One region of the Streptomyces sp. NPDC089424 genome, then DNA from elsewhere that is predicted to be linked to it. Evidence: riboswitches for the same ligand, from Rfam matches in the RefSeq annotation. Region 1 holds a riboswitch; each other region holds the start of a gene.
What was found. A riboswitch is a leader RNA that binds a small molecule or an ion and turns the genes downstream of it on or off. The one in region 1 is predicted to bind cyclic di-AMP.
Positions count from the first base shown of each region.

Region 1 (6,933 bases):
CGGCGCTGTGTCCGCCGTCGGACACGGCGTTCAGCGTCGGCGCGGTGGTGGTGGCGCGGGACGGCACCGAACTCGCCCGGGGACACTCCCGGGAGGGCGGCGACCCGGTCGTCCACGCGGAGGAGGCGGCGCTCGCGAAGATCGACACGGCCGACCCCCGGCTGCCCGGGGCCACCGTCTACACCAGCTTGGAGCCCTGCACCCGCCGCGCCTCCCGGCCCCGCCCCTGCGCGCGGCTGATCCTCGACGCCGGGGTGGGGCGCGTGGTCACGGCCTGGCGGGAGCCGGACACCTTCGTGCGCGACGCGGACGGGAGCGGGACGCTGGCGGCGGCCGGGGTGGAGGTCGCGGTGGTTCCGGAGTACGAGGAGGAGGCCAAGGCGCCCAATCGGCACCTGCGGGGTGAGCGGCACCAGGCGGGGTGAGCGGCACCAGGCGGGGGTGAGCGGCACCAGGCGGTGTGATCGCACCGCGAGCGCGGAAAGAGCTGGTCGGTGAGGGCGGCGGGAAACCCTGGCGCGGAGCGTCCCGTGCATGGCGTACACTGGTGTCTACCGACGCGGGGTGGAGCAGCTCGGTAGCTCGCTGGGCTCATAACCCAGAGGTCGCAGGTTCAAATCCTGTCCCCGCTACTGAAGGCCCGGGGCCGGAATCCAGATCATGGATTCCGGCCCCGAGTCGCTTCCCGGCACGCTCGCGCCCATCATCCGGTCGGCCCGCCCGGCTGGTAGCGGGCCGCCACTCCAGGAACCCTGGACAGGTGCGGTGACCTGCGTAACGGGAGACGACAGTGCGGCCTGCGGAGGCAGAGGGAGAGGGGCCGTACGCCGGATCCGGCGGCCGCGTCCCCGGCGACCCGGCCCCCAGGGACCCTGCCTCCGTCCCCGGCGACCCGGACGACCTCCCCACGTCGGAGAGCCCGGTACCGCCCCTGCCGCCACCCGAGACACGGCCGATCTCCTATGCCGGCACCTTCGTCCGCGTCCTGCCCGCCCTGCTCCTGGTGATCGGCGGCGGCTACGACTACATGACCCCCCGCGGCTTCACCGGCGCGCCCCTGTTCACCGCCGCCCCGCTGATCGCCGCCCCGCTGCTGTCCCGCCGCGCCACGATCCTCACCGGGGTGGCGGCCGTGCTCGTGGTCCTCGGCCTGGACCTCCGGTTCGACGAGGTCACGGAGGTGGAGTCGCTCACCGAGCTGGCGACCGTGGTCACCGTCTCCCTCCTCGCCGTCCTGATCAACGTGCTCGTCCGGCGCAGCCACGCCCGCCTCGACTCGGCCTGGGAGATCGCCGAGGCCGCCCAGCTGGCGGTGCTGCCGGAGCCGGTCGGGCGGATCGGCGGGTTCGAGATCGCCGCGCGCTACGAGGCCGCCCAGGCCGACGCCTTCATCGGCGGGGACCTCTACGCCGTGCAGGACAGCAGGTTCGGCGTGCGACTGGTGGTCGGGGACGTGCGGGGCAAGGGCATGGGGGCGGTCGCCGCGGTCGCGGTGGTCATCGGGGCGTTCCGGGAGGCGGCCGAGCACGAGACGACGCTGGAGGCGGTCGCGCAGCGGCTGGAGCGGGCGCTGGCGCGTGAGGGCACCCGCCGGGACGGGATCGACGCCTTCGAGGGCTTCACCACCGCCGTCCTCGCCGAGATCCCGCACGACGACGGGGTCGTACGGATCCTCAACCGCGGCCATCCACCGCCCCTGATGCTGCACGCCGACGGCACGGTCAGCACGCTGCCCGCCCGTGATCCGGCGCTGCCGCTCGGGATGGGTGAGCTGGGCACCTGGCCGGACCGTGCGCAGGCGTGCCCCTTCCCGGGCGGGGCGACGCTCCTGCTGTACACCGACGGCCTGTCCGAGGCCCGCGACGCGCACGGCGCCTTCTACGACCCCGCTGCCCGCCTTGCCGGCCGGACCTTTCCCAGCCCCGGCGAACTGCTGCGCACGGTGGCCGAAGAGGTACGCCTGCACAGCGGCGGCGGCACCACCGACGACATGGCGCTGCTCGCGGTCCGGCGGCCGGCCGACGAGTGTCACCCCGGGTGATCGAACGAGAGCCCTCCGCATAACGACTGACACACCGTCAGATGTGGAGATGACTCCGAATGACGGTCAACTCGCCCGATTTTCGCCGTTCATAGACCTGTACGTCCCGACAGAAAGCGTTAATGATCAAGTGGAACAGCTTGGAAATCAGGCCCCGGTTCTATTAACGTCCGATAACGCAGCGCGGTCGTCCCAGCCGTCACAAGAGGCGGCTCCGTGCGCACGCGCCGAATCCCGCGCGAGGCCCTCACCGGCCGCACAAGGGAACCGGGGAACCACCACATTGGGGTGAATCGGGCGTATGTCGCCGTAGCAGTACGGCTGATTTACGCGCGTAGGAGACCTTCCTGCTCCGAACCCGTCAGCTAACCCGGTAGGCGAGAAGGAAGGAAAGGAGCACGCCCACGTGGCGTCCAACCGGCCTGCCCCACAGGCCCCGTTCGTGCCGCAGCAGCGCACCGCCGACGGCACCGACACATTCGTCTACGGCGCGCCGCGCACCGACGAGGGGCCGTGGGAGGAGTGGAATCCCAGCGCGGAGACCCTCCTTCCCGTACGCGGCCGGCATCGTGTCAGCAAGCAGCGCGGCGGCGGACTCGCCCGCAGCTCCACCGTTCTCGGCGTCGGTGTCATAGCCGCGGTCGGCGCGGGCGGCATGGCGAGCGCCAACACCGGCAAGCCGCCGGTGTCGATCTCGATGCCCGACCTGCCGAACGTCGGCTCGCTGATCTCCGACGACGACTCCGGCTCCGCCGACACCAAGACCGCGACCGCTCCGCTCAGCAGCCTCGCCACGGCCACCGTGGACACCGCGGAGGGCACCACCGACGCCGGTGAGACGCTGCGGGCCCGCATCATCGCGCAGGCCGAGCAGCAGCAGGAGCAGGTCGAGAGCAAGGCCGCCGCGGAGGCCGTGGCCGCCGCCGAGAAGGCCGCCGCCGAGGCCGCCGCCAAGGCGGAGCAGGAGGCCAAGGAGAAGGCCGCCGCCGCCAAGGCGAAGGCCGAGGAGGAGGCCCGGCAGAAGGCCGAGGCCGAGCGGCTCGCCGCGCTGGCCAAGCAGTTCACGCTGCCGACCTCGTCGTACACCCTCACCTCCACCTTCGGCCAGGCCGGCGCCCTGTGGTCCTCCGGGTACCACACGGGTCTCGACTTCGCCGCGCCGACCGGTACGCCTCTCAAGGCCGTGCACAGCGGCACCATCACCGAGGCCGGCTGGAACGGCTCGTACGGCTACAAGACCGTGCTGACCCTCGACGACGGCACCGAGATCTGGTACGCCCACCAGTCGTCGATCGGCGTCAGTGTCGGCCAGAAGGTCGCCACCGGCGATGTGATCGGCCGTGTGGGCGCGACGGGCAACGTGACCGGCGCCCACCTGCACCTGGAGGTGCACACCGGCGGCGGTGGCATCGACCCGATGGCCTGGCTGCAGAGCAAGGGCCTCACCCCCTGAGGCTCCCGACCCGGGTCCGACGCGAACTCCGGTGGTCCTGACGGCAACCCCCCGACGTCAGGACTGCCGGTTTTCGTCTGTCCGGGGCGCCCCCGCGCCGCCGTCCTCGCCCTACGTCCGGTACGGGTTGTACGCCGGGTAGGGCGTCGCCGGCCCGTGCACGGGCGCCCAGCCGTGGACCGGCGGCAGCAGCACCGGCACGGGCGGAGCGGTCGCCCGCGCCGCGTACTCCAGGGCCGGGCGGGCGATGTCCCGGCGGTTCCACAGCTCCTGGAGCAGCTCGCCTTCCCGTACGACGAAGTCCGCGCGGGCACGGCCCAGGCGGCCCCGGCGCCGGAGGAAGGCGAGAGACGTGGCGTACGCCTCGTACTGCGCGACCGTGCGGCCCGCCGGTCTGCCGAGGTGGTGGCCGGCGTACTCGCGGGCCAGCCGGCGGGCCCGCATCGAGCCGAGGGCGAACGGCTCGGCGGGCGAGAGCCAGCCGGCGACGACATAGGCCGGTAGTTCCTCACGGACGGTCCGCAGCTCGCGCTGGCGCGTCCAGATCACCAGCCAGGTCAGCAGGCCGAACGCGGGGACCATGAAGCCGCCGTACACCGCGAAGAAGCCGTAGTCGCCGAAGGTCGCCGAGCCGTTCCAGAAGGCGTGCATGCCCATCGCGAGCAGCAGCCCGGCCGGGGGCAGCAGGACGCGGCGCAGTCGCTGGCGTTCCCCGGCGAGGGCGGCGATGCCGAAGCCGATGCCGGTGAGCACCGTGAACAGGGGGTGCGCGAACGGCGACATGATGACCCGCACGAAGAAGGTCGCGGCGGTCACCGAGGCGATGCCGCTGTGACCGGCCAGCTGGTCGGTGCCGAAGGCGGTGCCGAGGTAGAGGATGTTCTCGGTGAAGGCGAAGCCGGTGGCGGTGACGCCCGCTATCACCACGCCGTCCACGATGCCGGTGAAATCGCGCCGCCGGAAGAGGAAGAGCAGCAGGATCGCGGCCGCCTTCGCGGACTCCTCGACGACCGGGGCTATGACCGTGGCGCCCCAGGTGTCCGCGCTGGTCGGGTCGGCGGTCGCGGTCGCTATCCACCGGGTCGCGAAGCTGTTGGCGATGATCGCTACCAGCGCGGCGGCGCAGGCGCCCCAGGAGAAGGCGAACACCAGGTTCCGCCAGGGTCCGGGCTCGACCCGGTCCAGCCAGCGGAAGACGGCTATCAGCAGCGGCACGGGCAGGATCGCGAGGCCGAGTCCGACGAGGAAGCCCTCGGTGCCGGTCTGTTCGCGGACCAGGGCGAGGATCACCAGGCCGGACAGGGTGAGCAGCGTGATCAGCGCGCCGTACCGCACCCACCGCCTGTGCCACCAGTGCGCGTGCCGCAGGGTGCCGCCGGCCGGTATGCCGGGGTGCGTCGGGTACGGGGGACTGGTCGCCACGGCATTGACCCTAACGAGCGAGGAGGCGAACGAGGGCAGGTTTTATGGCTGACCTTCGCGGCGCACACGGCGGAAGAGCAGGTCGTTCACCACATGACCCTTCTCCAGGCCCTGCCCCTCGAAACGGGTGCGGGGGCGGAAGCCGGGACGTGGCGCGAAACCTCCGCCGGGCCGGGTGTTCGCGAACGCGGGGTGCGCGGTGAGCACCTCCAGCATCACCTCCGCGTACGGCTCCCAGTCCGTCGCGCAGTGCACGAGCGCGCCCGGCTTCAGACGGGTCGCGGCGAGGGTGAGGAAGTCCGGCTGGATCAGCCGCCGCTTGTGGTGCCGCTTCTTGGGCCAGGGGTCCGGGAAGAAGACGCGCAGCCCGTCGAGGGAGTCCGGGCGGAGCATCTCGCGCAGCAGGATGATCGCGTCGCCGTTGGCCACCCGGACGTTGCCGATGCCGCTCTGGTCGGCCAGGTTGAGCAGATTGCCCTGGCCGGGGGTGTGGACGTCCACGGCGAGGATGTTGGTGTCCGGGTCGGCGGCGGCCATCCGGGCGGTGGCCTCGCCCATGCCGAAGCCGATCTCCAGCACGACGGGGTTGTCGTTGCCGTACAGCTCGGCGAGGTCCAGGACCCGCGAGCCGTCGATGTCCAGTCCCCACAGGGGCCACAGCCGCTGCAAGGCGTCCGCCTGCCCCGCCGTCACCCGGCTCCGCCGCGGCTGGAAACTCCGGATCCGCCGCTCGAAGTGCGACCCGGCGGGGTCCGCCTTCGGGCCGTCCGGAAAACGCGGCTCCCCCTTGACCCGCACCCGTCCGGCGACGGCATCGAGGGTGGGGTGAGGGGCTTCGGGGGTGTTCAGCGAGTCAGACACAGTGGGGTCGATTTTACGGGGTCGGAGCCGAGCGACTCCGTGGCGTTCCCGACGCTCGTCGAGTCGGGGGCGGCGGGGACGACGGTGGGGTGGGGCGGCGAGGGTGTGGGTGCGGTGGGGTGCGGGCGGCAGGCGCGGGGTGGCGGGGCCGGCAGGGGCGGGCACAGGTCCGGGGCGGCGGGCGCGTGCAGGTCGGGGGTGTGCGGGCAGTGGGCGTGTGCGGGTGGCCGGGGGTTGCGGGCGGCCACGCATCGGGGCGGCCGGCGCGTGGTCGGCGGAGGTGTGCAGGGGTGTGCGGGCAGCCGGGATCTGCGGGCGCCACGCGTGGGGGTGGCAGGCGTGTGCGGCAGTCGGAGTTTGCGGGCGGCCAGGCACGGGGCGGCCGGCGCGTGTAGTCGGCGGAGGTGTGCAGGGGTCAGGTGTGCGGGCAGCCGGGATCTGCGGGTGCCGGGCGTGGGGGCGGCGGGCGCGTGCGGGCGCCGGGGCGTGGAGGGCAGCGGGGGTGTGGCGCCGGTGGGCGGGTCGAAGGGCGTGGTGGCTGCACCGTGGGCGCGTGTGGGTGGCCGGGGCGTGCTGGTGTTGGCGTGGGCGGTGGGGGGCGTCAGATGTGGTTCAGCGTGTTCAGGGCGCGGCGGGCCACCTCCCGGCCGATCGGCAGGGACGCCGTCGCCGCCGGGGACGGCGCGTTCAGGACGTGGACGGCGCGGGCGCCCTCATGGATCAGGAAGTCGTCCACCAGCGTGCCGTCCCGGAGCACCGCCTGGGCCCGCACCCCGGCCGCCGACGGGACCAGGTCCTCCTCCGTCACCGCGGGCAGCAGTCTGCGTACGGCCCGGGCGAACGCGGCCTTGGACAGCGAGCGCCACAGCTCCCCGCCCCCGTAGCGCCAGTGCCGGCCCGCTATCCGCCACGCTCCGGGCCAGGCCAGCGTCCGGGCCAGCTCACGGGGCCGGACCACCCCACGGTCGTAGCCCTCGCGGGCGAGTGCCGGGACGGCGTTGGGACCGACGTGGACGCCGCCGTCGATGCCGCGGGTGAGGTGCACGCCGAGGAAGGGGAACGCCGGGTCGGGGACCGGATAGACCAGGCCCCGCACCAGCTCGGGCCGCGCCAGCTCGTAGTACTCCCCCCGGAAGGGGATGATCCGCATGCCGGG
Region 1 covers NZ_JBIVHU010000004.1:14,108-21,040, reverse strand. Annotated here, with positions in the region: gene ACIP2X_RS19695 (dihydrofolate reductase family protein) at 1-425, shown strand, start outside; tRNA gene ACIP2X_RS19690 (tRNA-Met) at 559-632, shown strand; gene ACIP2X_RS19685 (PP2C family protein-serine/threonine phosphatase) at 791-2,041, shown strand; cyclic di-AMP (ydaO/yuaA leader) riboswitch at 2,257-2,436, shown strand; gene ACIP2X_RS19680 (M23 family metallopeptidase) at 2,448-3,494, shown strand; gene ACIP2X_RS19675 (PrsW family intramembrane metalloprotease) at 3,606-4,916, opposite strand; gene trmB (tRNA (guanosine(46)-N7)-methyltransferase TrmB) at 4,959-5,777, opposite strand; gene lhgO (L-2-hydroxyglutarate oxidase) at 6,379-6,933, opposite strand, start outside.

Region 2 (6,933 bases), on a different contig from region 1:
CGGAAGGACGCTGGTGAAGCAGGCGGTGGCCCACCGCTGACGCCGTCGTTCCCCTGACGGGGGGCGAGGAGCTCGGGCTTTGCCTCTGAGGCAAGAAATTTGCCCCAGGGGCAATAATCCGGCTCAATGGAGCCATGAACTCCTCCCCGGAGACCGGGGCAGAAGCGGCCGGTGCGCTGCCGGTCGTCGCCCCGCAGCTCCGCGACCTGCGCCGCCGGGCCTCCCTCACCCTGGAGGCCGCCGCCCGTGCGGCCGGGCTGTCGCCCGCCCATCTGTCCCGGCTGGAGACCGGACAGCGCCAGCCCTCACTGCCGATGCTGCTGGCGCTCGCGCGTGTCTACAGTACGACTGTCTCGGAGCTGCTGGGGGAGACGGTCCCCGACCGGGACGCCGTCGTGCGCGCCGCCGACATGGAGCCCAGCGGCGCGGGCGGCTGGACGTACTGGCAGGCCGGCGCCTCCGGGCGCGGCATGCAGGCCCTGCGCGTGCACGTGCCGTACGGCTCGCAGGGCGACATCGTCCGGGTGCACCCCGGTGAGGAATGGCTCTACGTCCTCACGGGCCGGCTGCTGCTGCGCCTCGGGGACGCCGCGCACCCCCTCGGGCCGGGCGACAGCGCCCACTTCGACTCACTGACCCCGCACCGCATCGCCGCCCAGGACCCGGGCGGGGTCGACCTCCTCTTCGTCCACACCCTGCTGCAGAGCCCCACGGCCGCGCTGTGCCTCGGCCCTATCACGGGAGACACGCCATGAGTGACATCGAGGGGAAGATTCCCCGCGGCATCTGGGTCCGGTTCGTCATCTACATCGCGGCGGGACACCTCTTCGCCGGCTTCCTCTATCTGCTGTTCGAGGTCGGGGCGAAGTAGGGGGCAGGGTTCAGCGGGGATCAGTCGAGCAGGCGCTCGCGCAGTCGCTCCCGGGTTTCGGGGGTGACGCCGAGCCCCTGCGCCAGATAGGTGTCGACGTCGCCCCAGGTCGCCTCGATGGTCTCGAACGCGGCCGTCAGATACTCGGCACGCGCGTCGAAGAGCGGGCTGAGCAGCTCCATGACCTCCGGGGAGTAGGCGGAGGCGGAGCTGCCGCCCCGGTGCACCTTGTAGCGGCGGTGCTTGGCGTTGGACTCCAGGTAGTCGGCGAGGATCGCCTCGCGCTCCACGCCCACCGCGAGCAGCGTGACGGCGATCGACAGGCCGGCGCGGTCCTTGCCCGCCGCGCAGTGCATCAGCGCGGGGACGCTGTCCTCGGCGAGCGCGTGCAGCACCCGGGAGTGCTCGGCGGTGCGCTCCGTGACGATCGCGCGGTACGAGGTGATCATCCGGTCCGCCGCCTTGCCGTCGGACAGGACCTCGCGCAGCTGCTCCAGATCGCCGTCCCGGACCATCTTCCAGAACTCGGCGCCGTCGGCGGGGTCCGTCAGCGGAAGGTTCACGTTGCGCACACCCGGCAGCTCCACGTCCGGGCCCTCCAGCTTCTGGTCCGCGGCGTTGCGGAAGTCGAAGATCGTGTGCAGCTCCAGGGAGGCCAGGAACACGGCGTCCTGCGCGGTGGCGTGCGCGAGGTGGCCGCTGCGGAACAGCACTCCCTGCCGCACCCGGCGCCCGTCCACCGTCGGCAGCCCGCCCACGTCACGGAAGTTGCGCACTCCGGCCAGTTCGGGCTCGGTCGACGGCACCTGCTGCGTCACGGGGGCTCCCTCCCATCGGCCCCGCCGGCGCGACTCGTCGGCGGGCACGCCTTGACGATACGACACGCGATCTGGCGGCAACACGCCTCGTATGTCTCTTCTGTCCTTTCTGTCTCAATAGTGGGATTCGCTCCAACTCGTTCTGGAATGAGGAAGCCTGGAGCAGTGTCACGTGAGCAGCGTCATATTCGTGACCGAGCGTCGCTCGTCATGCTCACGTAATTCACATGCCTTCAAGGGCGTTTACGGAATGCACATGTGCCCCACTGCACGGAGTGTGACCGTAAATCGGGCGAACGGATCACGAAAACGGCGTTCCGGTGAAACCTCTTGCTTGTCCCGTTGCGTCTCGGTCGCTTACGTTCCACCCGATCCGGACGGACGCCGAATCCTGCCGCCGCCCGGTGCCCGCGCTAACTCACCCGTGTTCGGCAGGAGCGGGGGACCCACAGGTACAACTGCCTGTTCCGGTCTCCGGAACGGCTTGGGGTACAGCCGCGTCCCCACGCGGCCGGACATCTCCAGTCCGCACCCGACAGCTCACCTCGCAGGCGCCGGAGAGGAATTCGCCATGCCCGCGAAGGGTAAGCACCGCCGTCCCAAGTCCCAGCGCTTCACCCGCTCCATCGCCGTCGCCGGAACCGGTGGCGCCGCACTCGCCCTGCCGCTGATGGGGGCCGCCGGCGCCCATGCCGCCCCTGTCCCGTCCGCCGCGGAGAAGGCCGTCTCGTCGATCCCGGTCCAGAAGACGGCAGTTCGGCAGCAGGTCACCGAGAAGCAGTCCGCCGCGAAGCAGGCCACCGCGCAGAAGTCGGCCGCCCGGACGTACTCCGTGAGGGTGGGCGACTACCTCTCCAAGATCGCCGACGAGCAGGATGTCAGCGGTGGCTGGCAGCGGCTCTACGAGGACAACCGGGAGGCGGTCGGCGAGAACCCCTCGCTCATCCACCCCGGTCTGAAGCTCACGATCGGCGAGCGGGCCGAGTCGGGCGCCGACGAGCCGGCCTCGTCGTCCTCCGGCTCCTCCGAAGCCGAGTCCTCGGCGTCCACGGCGTCACCGTCCTCCGAGAGCTCCGAGAGCTCCGAGCCCGCGGCTGAGGCGCAGGCGCCCGAGCCCGCCGCCGCCGAGGCCCCGGCCGCCGACACCGCCGCGGCCGCCGGCTACTCCGCCCCCGTGGACGGCGCCGGCGTCGGCACCGCCTACCGCGTGGCCGGCAGCATGTGGGCCAGCGGCTACCACACGGGTGTCGACTTCGCCGCCGCGAGCGGTACGCCGCTCAAGTCCGTCGGCGCGGGCACGGTCGTCTCCGCGGGCTGGGCCGGTTCCTACGGCAACCAGGTCGTCATCAAGCTCGCCGACGGCTTCTACGCCCAGTACGCCCACCTCTCCTCGCTGTCCGTCTCCAGCGGTCAGAGCGTGACCGGGGGCCAGCAGATAGGCCTGTCGGGCTCCACCGGCAACTCCACCGGCCCGCACCTGCACTTCGAGATCCGCACCACCCCGGACTACGGCTCGGACGTCGACCCGGTCGCCTACCTCGCCTCCAAGGGCGTGACGGTCGGCTGACGCACGCCCCCCGGTACATGGCCGAAGGCCGGACCCCGCTTCCGGGGTCCGGCCTTCGGTGTACCCGCCGTCGGGCGCACCGGCCTTATTCCGCAGTTGACCAATCCTTTGGCCGTGGCCTTTCTCACCGTCCGTCAACCCCTGCCTACGGTCGCGTAGGTCACATTCGAACAGGAATCATGTCCCGACGTGGCAGACGATTCGAAGAGTGACAGCACATCAGTGATCGGGTCGTACGTGGCGGTGGGGGACAGCTTCACCGAGGGCGTCGGCGACCCCGGACCGGACGGGGCGTTCGTCGGCTGGGCCGACCGTCTCGCCGTACTGCTCGCGGACCGCCGGGCCGAGGGCGACTTCCAGTACACCAACCTCGCCGTGCGCGGCAGGCTGCTCGACCAGATCGTGGCGGAGCAGGTCCCGAGGGCCGCGGAACTCGCCCCGGACCTGGTCTCGTTCTGCGCCGGCGGCAACGACATCATCCGTCCCGGCACCGACCCCGACGACGTGGCGGAGCGCTTCGAGCGCGGGGTCGCCGCGCTGACCGCCACCGTGGGCACCGTCCTCGTGACCACCGGCTTCGACACCCGCGGCGTTCCCCTGCTGCGGCATCTGCGCGGCAAGATCGCCACGTACAACGGCCACGTACGCGCCATCGCCGACCGGTACGGCTGTCCCGTGCTCGACCTGTGGTCGCTCAAGTCCGTGCAGGACCGGCGCGCCTGGGACCACGACCGGCTGCACCTGTCGCCCGAGGGGCACACCCGCGTGGCCCTGCGCGCCGGTCAGGCCCTGCGCCTGGCCGTCCCCGCCGACCCGGAGCAGCCGTGGCCGCCGCTTCCGCCGCGCGGTGCCCTCGACGTGCGCCGGGACGACGTCCACTGGGCGCGTGAGTACCTGGTGCCCTGGATCGGCCGACGGCTGCGCGGCGAGTCGTCGGGCGACCATGTCACCGCCAAGGGTGTGCTGTCGCCGGACGACATCAGGACGTGGATCGCCTCCGTGGCGTGAGGTCGTGACAATGCCGCATATGCCGCATATGCCGTTAATGTTGCCTATGTCGCGAAGGTGAACGAACCGGTCGGCGGCTCAGCGCTGTTGAGCCGCCGGCATCCCCGTCAGGCCCAGTTCCCGCGCGAGCGCCTCGTCCACCCACTCCTGCGCACGCGCGCGGGACACGGCTCCCGCGTAGGACGTGATCTGCACGGCGAGCCCGTCGAGCAGGGCCGTCAGGCGCAGCGCCGCGCCCATGGGGTCGGGGCAGCGGAACTCGCCCGCCGCCACACCCTCGGCGATGACCTCGGCGATGGCCGCCTTCCAGCGCTTGTCGAGGTCCTGGGTGACCTCCCGCAGCGCCGGCTCGCGCAGCGCCGCCGCCCAGCCCTCGATCCACAGCCGCCAGCCCTTGGCCGGTCCCGTCGGCGCGTACCAGCGCACCGCGGCCCGCAGCCGGCGCTGGGCCGTCGTGCGCCGGCCGAGCAGCTTGGCGAGGTGGGCGAGATCGTCCTCGGCCGCGTACGCGAACGCGGCGGCGACCAGCTTCTCCTTCGTGGAGAAGTGGTACAGCACCAGCGCGTTGCTCACGCCGAGCGCGGACGCCACGTCGGCGATCCGCACCGCCGCCACGCCCCGCTCCTCGATCTGTTCCACGGCGGCACGCAACAACTCCTCGCGCCGCTCCGCCACGCTCAACCGCACTCTCGCCACCGGGTCACCCTAACGGGCCACGTCCCAGCGGTGGCCGCGCGGTGACCTTCAGGTCAGCGGTACGACCCGAAGCGCTCCGCCAGCAGCGACAGCCGCTCCCCGGCGACGGCGTGCGCGGCGGCACGCGGCGTGCTCCCGTCGGCCTCCGCACGGGCCAGCACCAGGTCGGTCAGGGCGCGCATCGAGCGCCGTATGTGGGCGAACGCCTCCTGCGCGTCCGCGCCGATGTCGCCGAACAGCGTCCACCACCACCACGCGTTGGTCCCCGAGTTGACCACCACGTCGGGCAGGACCGTCACCCCGCGCGCGGTGAGCTGCGCCTCGGCCTCGGGCACGACGGGCATGTTGGCGGCCTCGACGATCCAGCGGGCGGTGATCCGGTCCTGCTCCGCGGGGCCGATCGCGTACGACACGGCGGCGGGCACCAGCACCTCGGCCTCGGTGGCCGGCCAGGCGTCGCCGGGAAGTTCCTGGTCCCCGGGCCCAAGCGCCGCGCGGTCGACCGTGCCGTAGGCGTCGCGCGCGGCGAGCAGCGCCTCGACGTCGAGACCCGCCGGATTGGCGATCGTGCCCCGGACGTCGGCGACGGCCACGACCGTGAGGCCCGCGCGCGTGAGGAAGCGTGCCGTGGCGCCGCCCATGGTGCCCATGCCCTGCACGGCCACCCGGGTGCCCGCCCAGGGCACCCCGGCCCGGTCCAGGGCCGCGAGCGCCGACTCCGCGACCCCGCAGCCGCCGGCCAGCTCGCCCAGCCCGATCCCGTCCACCTCCACCGCGAACGCCTCGGCGAGCCGCCGCCGCGCCGCCGCCTCGTCGTCCAGCAGCGGGTACACCGCCTGGATCGAGGAGACCAGCCCCACCTCGGTGGCGGCCCGGTCCACCAGGTCCTGTGTCAGACCGAGGTCCTCGCCGGTGGTCCAGACGCTCTCGACGTAGGGCCGCACGGCCCGCAGGTACCGCACCAGCAGCCCGTACGCCGCCGGGTCCCGGGGATCGCAGTCGATGCCGCCCTTGGCGCCGCCGAGGGGGACGTAACGGGCCTCGGGGTCGTAGTGCAGGGCCTCCTTCACGGTCATTCCGCGCGCCAGCCCGGTGACCTCCTCCAGGGTGCAGCCCGGGCGCATCCGCAGCCCGCCGCTGGCGACACCTCGCACCAGACGGTCGACGACCAGGAAGCCCCGGCGGCCGGTGACGTGGTCGGTCCAGGTGAGCGAGAGAAGGGGGGCGGTCACGGAAGCTCCTTGTGGCGGCGGCTGTTCCCGGCTCGCGCGCGGACACGCGTACTGAATCACGAGTCAGTATGGGGGGCGGGCGGCCGATGGTGTCGGTGGGGCGGACCATAATGGAGCTTCCACCGATTCCACCTGGAGGTACCGTGGCCGGTTCCCGTTCCCTGAGCTCCGGGCTCCGCGCGTTGCGGCCCGCGGCCTTCGGCGTGGAGCCGAGCGGCGAGCGCATGGCGCGCATCCGCAGATCGCCCCACTTCAAGGACGGCGTCTTCCAGAACCCCGGAGGGCCCTCGCGGATCCGGCCCTCGGGTTCGACGCTCGACTTCGCGAAGACCTACTTCGACAAGGACGCCCGCAACCGCCGCACCCCGCACGGCGCCATGCCGGTGTACCCCACGACGGCGGCCGACCTCGCGCGCCCGCCCGCCTCGGGCCTGCGGCTGACCTGGCTGGGCCACTCCAGCGTCCTCGCGGAGATCGACGGGCAGCGGGTGCTCTTCGACCCCGTCTGGGGCGAGCGCTGCTCCCCGTTCGCCTTCGCCGGGCCCAGGCGGCTGCACGCGGCGCCGCTGCCCCTGACCGCGCTCGGCCCGGTCGACGTGGTGGTCATCTCGCACGACCACTACGACCACCTGGACCTGCCCACGATCAAGGCGCTGGCCGGCACGGACACGCTCTTCGCCGTCCCGCTCGGCGTCGGCGCCCACCTGGAGCACTGGGGCGTGTCCGCCGACCGGCTGCGCG
Region 2 covers NZ_JBIVHU010000001.1:550,785-557,717, forward strand. Annotated here, with positions in the region: gene ACIP2X_RS02275 (aspartate aminotransferase family protein) at 1-40, shown strand, start outside; gene ACIP2X_RS02280 (helix-turn-helix domain-containing protein) at 135-755, shown strand; gene ACIP2X_RS02285 (DUF6126 family protein) at 752-871, shown strand; gene ACIP2X_RS02290 (tyrosine-protein phosphatase) at 892-1,689, opposite strand; cyclic di-AMP (ydaO/yuaA leader) riboswitch at 2,091-2,256, shown strand; gene ACIP2X_RS02295 (peptidoglycan DD-metalloendopeptidase family protein) at 2,261-3,256, shown strand; gene ACIP2X_RS02300 (SGNH/GDSL hydrolase family protein) at 3,479-4,264, shown strand; gene ACIP2X_RS02305 (TetR/AcrR family transcriptional regulator) at 4,343-4,960, opposite strand; gene ACIP2X_RS02310 (Glu/Leu/Phe/Val dehydrogenase dimerization domain-containing protein) at 5,014-6,192, opposite strand; gene ACIP2X_RS02315 (MBL fold metallo-hydrolase) at 6,336-6,933, shown strand, end outside.
Region 2: another riboswitch for cyclic di-AMP. It lies ahead of ACIP2X_RS02295 (peptidoglycan DD-metalloendopeptidase family protein); the one in region 1 lies ahead of ACIP2X_RS19680 (M23 family metallopeptidase).

Region 3 (6,933 bases), on a different contig from region 1:
CATCTGCGACCTGCTCGGCGTCCCGCCCGAGGACCAGGACGACTTCCGGGACTGGGCGGGCATGATGATCCGGCACGGCAAGGGCCCCCGCGGCGGGGTGGCGCGCTCGGTGAAGAGGATGCGCGGCTATCTCGCCGAGCTGATCCACCGCAAGCGCGAGTCCCTCCCCGCCGAGCCCGCCCCCGGCGAGGACCTCATCTCCGGCCTCATCCGCGCCTCCGACCACGGCGAGCACCTCACCGAGAACGAGGCCGCGGCGATGGCCTTCATCCTTCTGTTCGCCGGCTTCGAGACGACCGTGAACCTCATCGGCAACGGCACCTTCGCCCTTCTCACCCACCCCGCCCAACGCGCCCTGCTCCAGGAGTCGTTGGCCCGCGGCGAACAGGCCCTGCTGGAGACCGGTGTCGAGGAACTCCTGCGCTACGACGGCCCCGTCGAACTCGCCACCTGGCGGTTCGCCACCCAGCCGCTCACCATCGGCGGCCAGGACATCGCACCCGGCGACCCGGTCCTCGTCGTGCTTGCCGCCGCCGACCGGGATCCGGAGCGGTTCGCGGACCCGGACACGCTCGATCTCGCCCGCCGTGACAACCAGCACCTCGGTTACGGCCACGGCCTCCACTACTGCCTCGGGGCGCCGCTGGCCCGTCTGGAGGGCCGGACCGCGCTGGCCACCCTCCTGACCCGCCTCCCCGACCTGCGGCTCGCCGCGGATCCCGCCGAACTGCGCTGGCGGGGCGGGCTCATCATGCGAGGTCTGCGGACGCTGCCGGTGGAGTTCACGCCTGTGCGGGAAAAGTGACGGTCTTTCAACTATGTGATCTTCACGTGATCTGCGCGGCATGAACTTGTGACAAGTGATCGTCTGCCTATACCTTCACCCCTCAGCACGGCCTCTCGGTTTCACCGGCCGCGCAGGTCCCCGCTGTCACGCGAAAGGTCCCCGCATGCTCTCCGGGAACGGTCGTCACCGTCGCCCCCGTCAGGCGCCCGCACTCGTCGTCGCGGCCGGCGTGACCGGCTCCGCCATCGCCCTCCCCCTCCTCGCCGCCACCGGTGCGAGCGCGGCCAGCGGGACGACCTGGGACCGGGTCGCCGAGTGCGAGACCGGCGGCTCCTGGAGCGCCGACACGGGCAACGGCTCCTACGGCGGCCTCCAACTCTCCCAGCGGGACTGGGAGAAGTACGGCGGCCTCACCTATGCCGCGAGCGCGGATCTGGCCAGCCGTTCGCAGCAGATCGCCGTCGCCGAGAAGGTCCTCGAGGACCAGGGCGTCGGCGCCTGGGCTACCTGCGGCCCGCTGGTGGGGCTGGAGGCGGACTCCGAGTCGGCCACCGTCGACACGGGTGTGGTCGGTGACGCGTCCAGTACGCCGTCGTACACGAGAAGCAGCGATACGGGCAGTCTGTCCAACTCGCTCGGATTGTCCAACTCGTCCGGTCACACCTCCTCCGGTGCCTCCGACCGGGACGGTGACGCGAAGGGGTCCGGCAGCTCCCGGGGTGCCGGGGAGTCCCGCACGCCCACGAACTCCGCGAACCCTTCGGAATCCGGCGAATCCACCCCGTCCGGCGGCTCCAGCTCCCCGGGTGCCGAGGGCTCGACCTCGCCCGGCTCCGGCGAGTCCACCGGTTCCAGCGAATCCCCCGAATCGGGCGAATCCCCCTCAAGTTCCTCGCCTTCGGGCGTGCCTTCGAGCACCCCGAGCGCCTCGGACCTCACCGACACGGGCCTCCTCGGCACCGGCAAGCACCGGGGAGGCAGTGCGGACGAGGACGGCGAGCGCGCCGGCGGCTCCTCGGGGCGGCACGCCTCGCGGGACGGTGCCGCCGGGCGTCCGGGCCTCGACGACGCGTACACGGTCCGGGACGGCGACACCCTCTGGGACATCGCCGACTCCCTTGGCGTGCAGGGTGGATGGGCCGCGCTGTACGTCGTCAACCAGGACGCCCTCGGTGGCGACCCCGACCACATCGTCCCCGGTCAGTCGCTGGATGTCGGCGCGGAGTCGGCCGGCAGGTAGGGGCGGGAAACGGCCCGGGAACAGCGGGAGTTCACGTCACACTTCGAGTCGAATGTCCGATTTGGCGAAAGTGTGGGATGAGTCTCAGAAGCCCTGATCGTCTTTGAAATTCCGTCGATCGCCTGTCTACGGTCATGACCGCTCGTCACCACGAGCCCCGGGTGCCGCAACGCCGAATCCTGCCAGCGGCCCTCCGGGAACAGTCGTCGCGTCAAGCGCCGTAGGCAGGAGCGGGGGACCCAAGGTAGGTGCCGGACCCGGCAGTTGAGGAGACTCAGCGCCGGAACCGGCTTGGGGTGAAGCCACGCCTCCCAGTGAGGTGTGGCCGGGCAACTCAACCGGCCCGAACCCGACAGCTCACCTCGCAGGCGTCGGTGAGGGGATCAACCATGCTGTTTTCCAGCAAGGGCAAGCACCGTCGTGCGTCCAGGACCGTTCGCGCCATCGCCGCCGTCGGCGTCACCGGCGCCGCCGCCGTCGCCGCCCCGCTGATGGCGGCCGGCAGCGCCTCCGCCGCCACGGCCTCCGAGTGGGACGCCGTCGCCCAGTGCGAGTCCGGCGGCAACTGGTCCATCAACACCGGCAACGGTTACTACGGCGGTCTGCAGTTCTCCGCCTCCACCTGGGCCGCGTACGGCGGCACGCAGTTCGCCGGCACGGCCGACCAGGCCTCCAAGGAGCAGCAGATCCAGATCGCCGAGAAGGTGCTCGCGGGTCAGGGCAAGGGCGCCTGGCCGGTCTGCGGCACCGGCCTGTCGAACGCCACCTACACCGGCGGCGGCTCCGCCGGCAGCGGCTCCGCCGCCGACGAGTCGCAGAGCACCGGCACCGAGACGCGCGCGACCGAGGAGCAGCCGGCTTCGCGTTCCGCGGAGCGTCCGGCCGCGAAGGAGACCGTCACCACGCCGACCGGCGACAAGGTGAAGAAGGGCGACGGCGAGTACAAGGTCGTCGAGGGTGACACCCTCAGCACCATCGCCGCCGACCACGACGTCAAGGGTGGCTGGGAGAAGCTGTTCCAGCTGAACAAGGACATCGTCGAGGACGCCGACCTCATCTTCCCGGGTCAGCAGCTGCACCTGAAGTAGAACGGTCCGCCGCCGACCCGCCGGAGGCCCCCTGGCTCCCGTGAGGGTCACCCCCCCCCGTCCCCACGGGCTCCCCGCCCCGGTGCGTCTTCCCCCGTACGCACCGGGGCGGGGCTTTTTCGTGTGCCGCTCGCCGTGCGGTGCACCCCCGTCTTTGTTTCGTTCGGAAACAATTTACTCTCGGTTCGGTCCATGAGAGGGGCGACCGGCTGGCCGATCGCACGGAGCCGGTTAGGCTCGTCTCGCAGAGCCGCCGCGGTCCTGCTCATCGCGTCACATCCACGAAGGAGATGCTCGTGCCGTCCATCGACGTCGTCGTAGCCCGGGAAATCCTGGACTCCCGAGGCAACCCCACGGTCGAGGTCGAGGTCGGCCTCGACGACGGCAGCACGGGTCGTGCCGCCGTTCCGTCCGGCGCTTCCACCGGCGCCTTCGAGGCCATCGAACTCCGCGACGGCGACCCCAACCGCTACCTCGGCAAGGGCGTCGAGAAGGCCGTCCTGGCCGTCATCGAGCAGATCGGCCCGGAGCTCGTCGGCTACGACGCCACCGAGCAGCGCCTGATCGACCAGGCGATGTTCGACCTGGACGCCACCGACAACAAGGGCTCCCTCGGCGCCAACGCCATCCTCGGCGTCTCGCTCGCCGTCGCCCACGCCGCCTCCGAGGCCAGCGACCTGCCGCTCTTCCGCTACCTGGGCGGCCCCAACGCGCACCTGCTGCCGGTGCCGATGATGAACATCCTGAACGGCGGCTCGCACGCCGACTCCAACGTGGACATCCAGGAGTTCATGATCGCCCCGATCGGCGCGGAGTCCTTCTCCGAGGCCCTGCGCTGGGGCACCGAGGTCTACCACACCCTCAAGAAGGTGCTGAAGGGCAAGGGCCTGGCCACCGGCCTCGGCGACGAGGGCGGCTTCGCCCCGAACCTCGGCTCCAACCGTGAGGCCCTCGACCTCATCCTCGAGGCCATCAAGGAGGCCGGCTACACCCCGGGCGAGCAGATCGCCCTCGCCCTCGACGTCGCCGCGTCCGAGTTCTACAAGGACGGCGTCTACACCTTCGAGGGCAAGGACCGCTCGGCCGCCGAGATGACCGAGTACTACGCGGAGCTCGTCGACGCGTACCCGCTGGTCTCCATCGAGGACCCGCTGTTCGAGGACGACTGGGAGGGCTGGAAGACCATCACCGAGAAGCTCGGTGACAAGGTCCAGCTCGTCGGCGACGACCTGTTCGTCACCAACCCGGAGCGCCTGGCCCGTGGCATCGAGGACGGGGCCGCCAACGCCCTGCTCGTCAAGGTCAACCAGATCGGCTCCCTGACCGAGACCCTGGACGCCGTCGAGCTCGCCCAGCGCAGCGGCTTCAAGTGCATGATGTCGCACCGCTCCGGTGAGACCGAGGACGTCACCATCGCCGACCTCGCCGTCGCCACCAACTGCGGTCAGATCAAGACCGGCGCCCCGGCCCGCTCCGAGCGCGTGGCCAAGTACAACCAGCTGCTGCGCATCGAGGAGATCCTCGACGACGCCGCGGTGTACGCCGGCCGCAGCGCCTTCCCCCGCTTCAAGGGCTGAGCGACGCCCTCGTAGGAGGCGTCGTCCGTACGTCCCCGCACCCGGTCCCGTACCGTGTGCGGGGACGTACGCGCGTGTGCACCACGCAGGCATGGGGAGGCGAGAGCCAGATGGCCGTGAAGGAACGGGACCGTTTCTCCACCGCGACCAGGCTCAGGCTGCTGGGCGAGCAGACCGCGGCCCGGGTCTACCGGTCGCAGACCCGCCGCCAGGCCCGCCGCTCCCGGCTCACCGGCCGCGCCGCCCTGCTCGCCCTCGTCGTCTGCTCCCTCGTCGTCGCGCTCGCCTACCCGATAAGGCAGTACGTCGCCCAGCGGGCCGAGATCGCCGACCTGCGGGAGCAGCGGCAGCAGGCCGAGGCGCGGGTCGAGGAACTGCGCGACCTCAAGGCACGCTGGCAGGACGACGCGTACGCGGAGCAGCAGATCCGGCAGCGGCTGCACTACGTGATGCCGGGCGAGACCGGCTACGTCGTGATCGACCCGGAAGCCGCCCGGCAGTCGCGCACCGACCAGGGCACGACCGACCGCCCCTGGTACGCGAACGTCTGGGACGGGGTCGACAAGGCCGACGCCGCCCACCATTGAGCCGGACGCCTCCGGCCGGTGAACGCATAGAGAGACAGGTATGGAAACGCCCCCGCCGCCCACCCCGCGCACCGAGCCCACCGACGCCGACGTCGAGGCCTTCAAGCAGCAGCTCGGGCGGCCGCCGCGCGGACTGCGCGCGATCGCGCACCGGTGCCCGTGCGGGCAGCCGGACGTCGTGGAGACGGCCCCCCGGCTGCCAGACGGCACGCCCTTCCCGACGCTGTACTACCTGACGTGCCCGCGGGCCTCGTCGGCCATCGGCACGCTGGAGGCCGAGGGCGTGATGAAGGAGATGACGGCCCGGCTGGAGACCGACCCGGAGCTGGCCGCCGCGTACCGCGCCGCGCACGAGGACTACGTCCGGCGCCGGGACGAGATCGAGGAGCTCAAGGACTTCCCGAGCGCGGGTGGCATGCCGGACCGGGTGAAGTGCCTGCACGTGCTCGTCGCGCACAGCCTGGCCGCCGGACCGGGCGTCAACCCGCTCGGTGACGAGGCCCTGGCGATGCTGCCGCAGTGGTGGCGCAAGGGCGCGTGCGTGACCGCGGCGAACGAGGAGGACGTCACGTGACGCGCGTGGCCGCCGTGGACTGCGGTACGAACTCGATCCGGCTCCTCGTGGCCGACGTGGACGCGGCGAGCGGTGAACTGGCCGAGCTGGACCGGCGGATGACCATCGTGCGGCTCGGCCAGGGCGTCGACCGCACCGGGCGGCTGGCCCCCGAGGCGCTGGAGCGCACCTTCGCGGCCTGCCGTGAGTACGCCCGGATCATCAAGGAGCACGGCGCCGAGCGGGTCCGCTTCGTCGCCACCTCCGCCTCCCGGGACGCGGAGAACCGGGACGACTTCGTGCGCGGGGTGGTGGACATCCTCGGCGTCGAGCCCGAGGTGGTCACCGGCGACGAGGAGGCCGAGTTCTCCTTCGTCGGGGCGACCAGGGAACTGGCGGGGCGCGCGGATGTGCAACGGCCCTACCTGGTGGTGGACATCGGCGGCGGCTCGACCGAGTTCGTGGTCGGCGAGGACCACGTCCGCGCGGCCCGCTCGGTCGACGTCGGCTGCGTCCGGATGACGGAGCGGCACCTGGTCGTCGACGGGGTCGTCTCCGACCCGCCGGCCGAGGAGCAGATCGCGGCGATGCGGGCGGACATCGAGGCCGCCCTCGACCTGGCCGAGGAGACGGTGCCGCTGCGCGAGGCCAGGACGCTGGTGGGGCTGGCGGGGTCGGTCACCACGGTGGCGGCGATCGCCCTCGACCTGCCCGAGTACGACTCGGCGCGCATCCACCACGCGAGGATCGGCCGGGACCGGGTCCGCGAGATCACCGAGTGGCTGCTGCGCTCCACCCACGCCGAGCGCGCGGCCGTCGCGTCCATGCACCCCGGGCGTGTCGACGTGATCGCCGCGGGCGCCCTCGTACTGTTGTCGATCATGGAGCGGTCCGGCGCCGAGGAGGTCGTGGTCAGCGAGCACGACATCCTCGACGGCATCGCCTTCCACACGGCGGGCGAGAAGTTCTAGGCGGCGGCGGCGACGTGGAACGGCCCCGGTTCCTCTTGGCCAGGAACCGGGGCCGTTCGTGTGCGGCCCGCGGGGGCCGGGCGTTCAGTTGCAGAGCAGGACGATGACTCCGCTGCACTCCTCGTCGCCG
Region 3 covers NZ_JBIVHU010000011.1:98,739-105,671, reverse strand. Annotated here, with positions in the region: gene ACIP2X_RS35165 (cytochrome P450) at 1-805, shown strand, start outside; gene ACIP2X_RS35160 (transglycosylase family protein) at 951-2,027, shown strand; cyclic di-AMP (ydaO/yuaA leader) riboswitch at 2,234-2,413, shown strand; gene ACIP2X_RS35155 (transglycosylase family protein) at 2,417-3,115, shown strand; gene eno (phosphopyruvate hydratase) at 3,412-4,692, shown strand; gene ACIP2X_RS35145 (septum formation initiator family protein) at 4,803-5,279, shown strand; gene ACIP2X_RS35140 (DUF501 domain-containing protein) at 5,320-5,853, shown strand; gene ACIP2X_RS35135 (exopolyphosphatase) at 5,850-6,803, shown strand; gene ACIP2X_RS35130 (hypothetical protein) at 6,888-6,933, opposite strand, start outside.
Region 3: another riboswitch for cyclic di-AMP. It lies ahead of ACIP2X_RS35155 (transglycosylase family protein); the one in region 1 lies ahead of ACIP2X_RS19680 (M23 family metallopeptidase).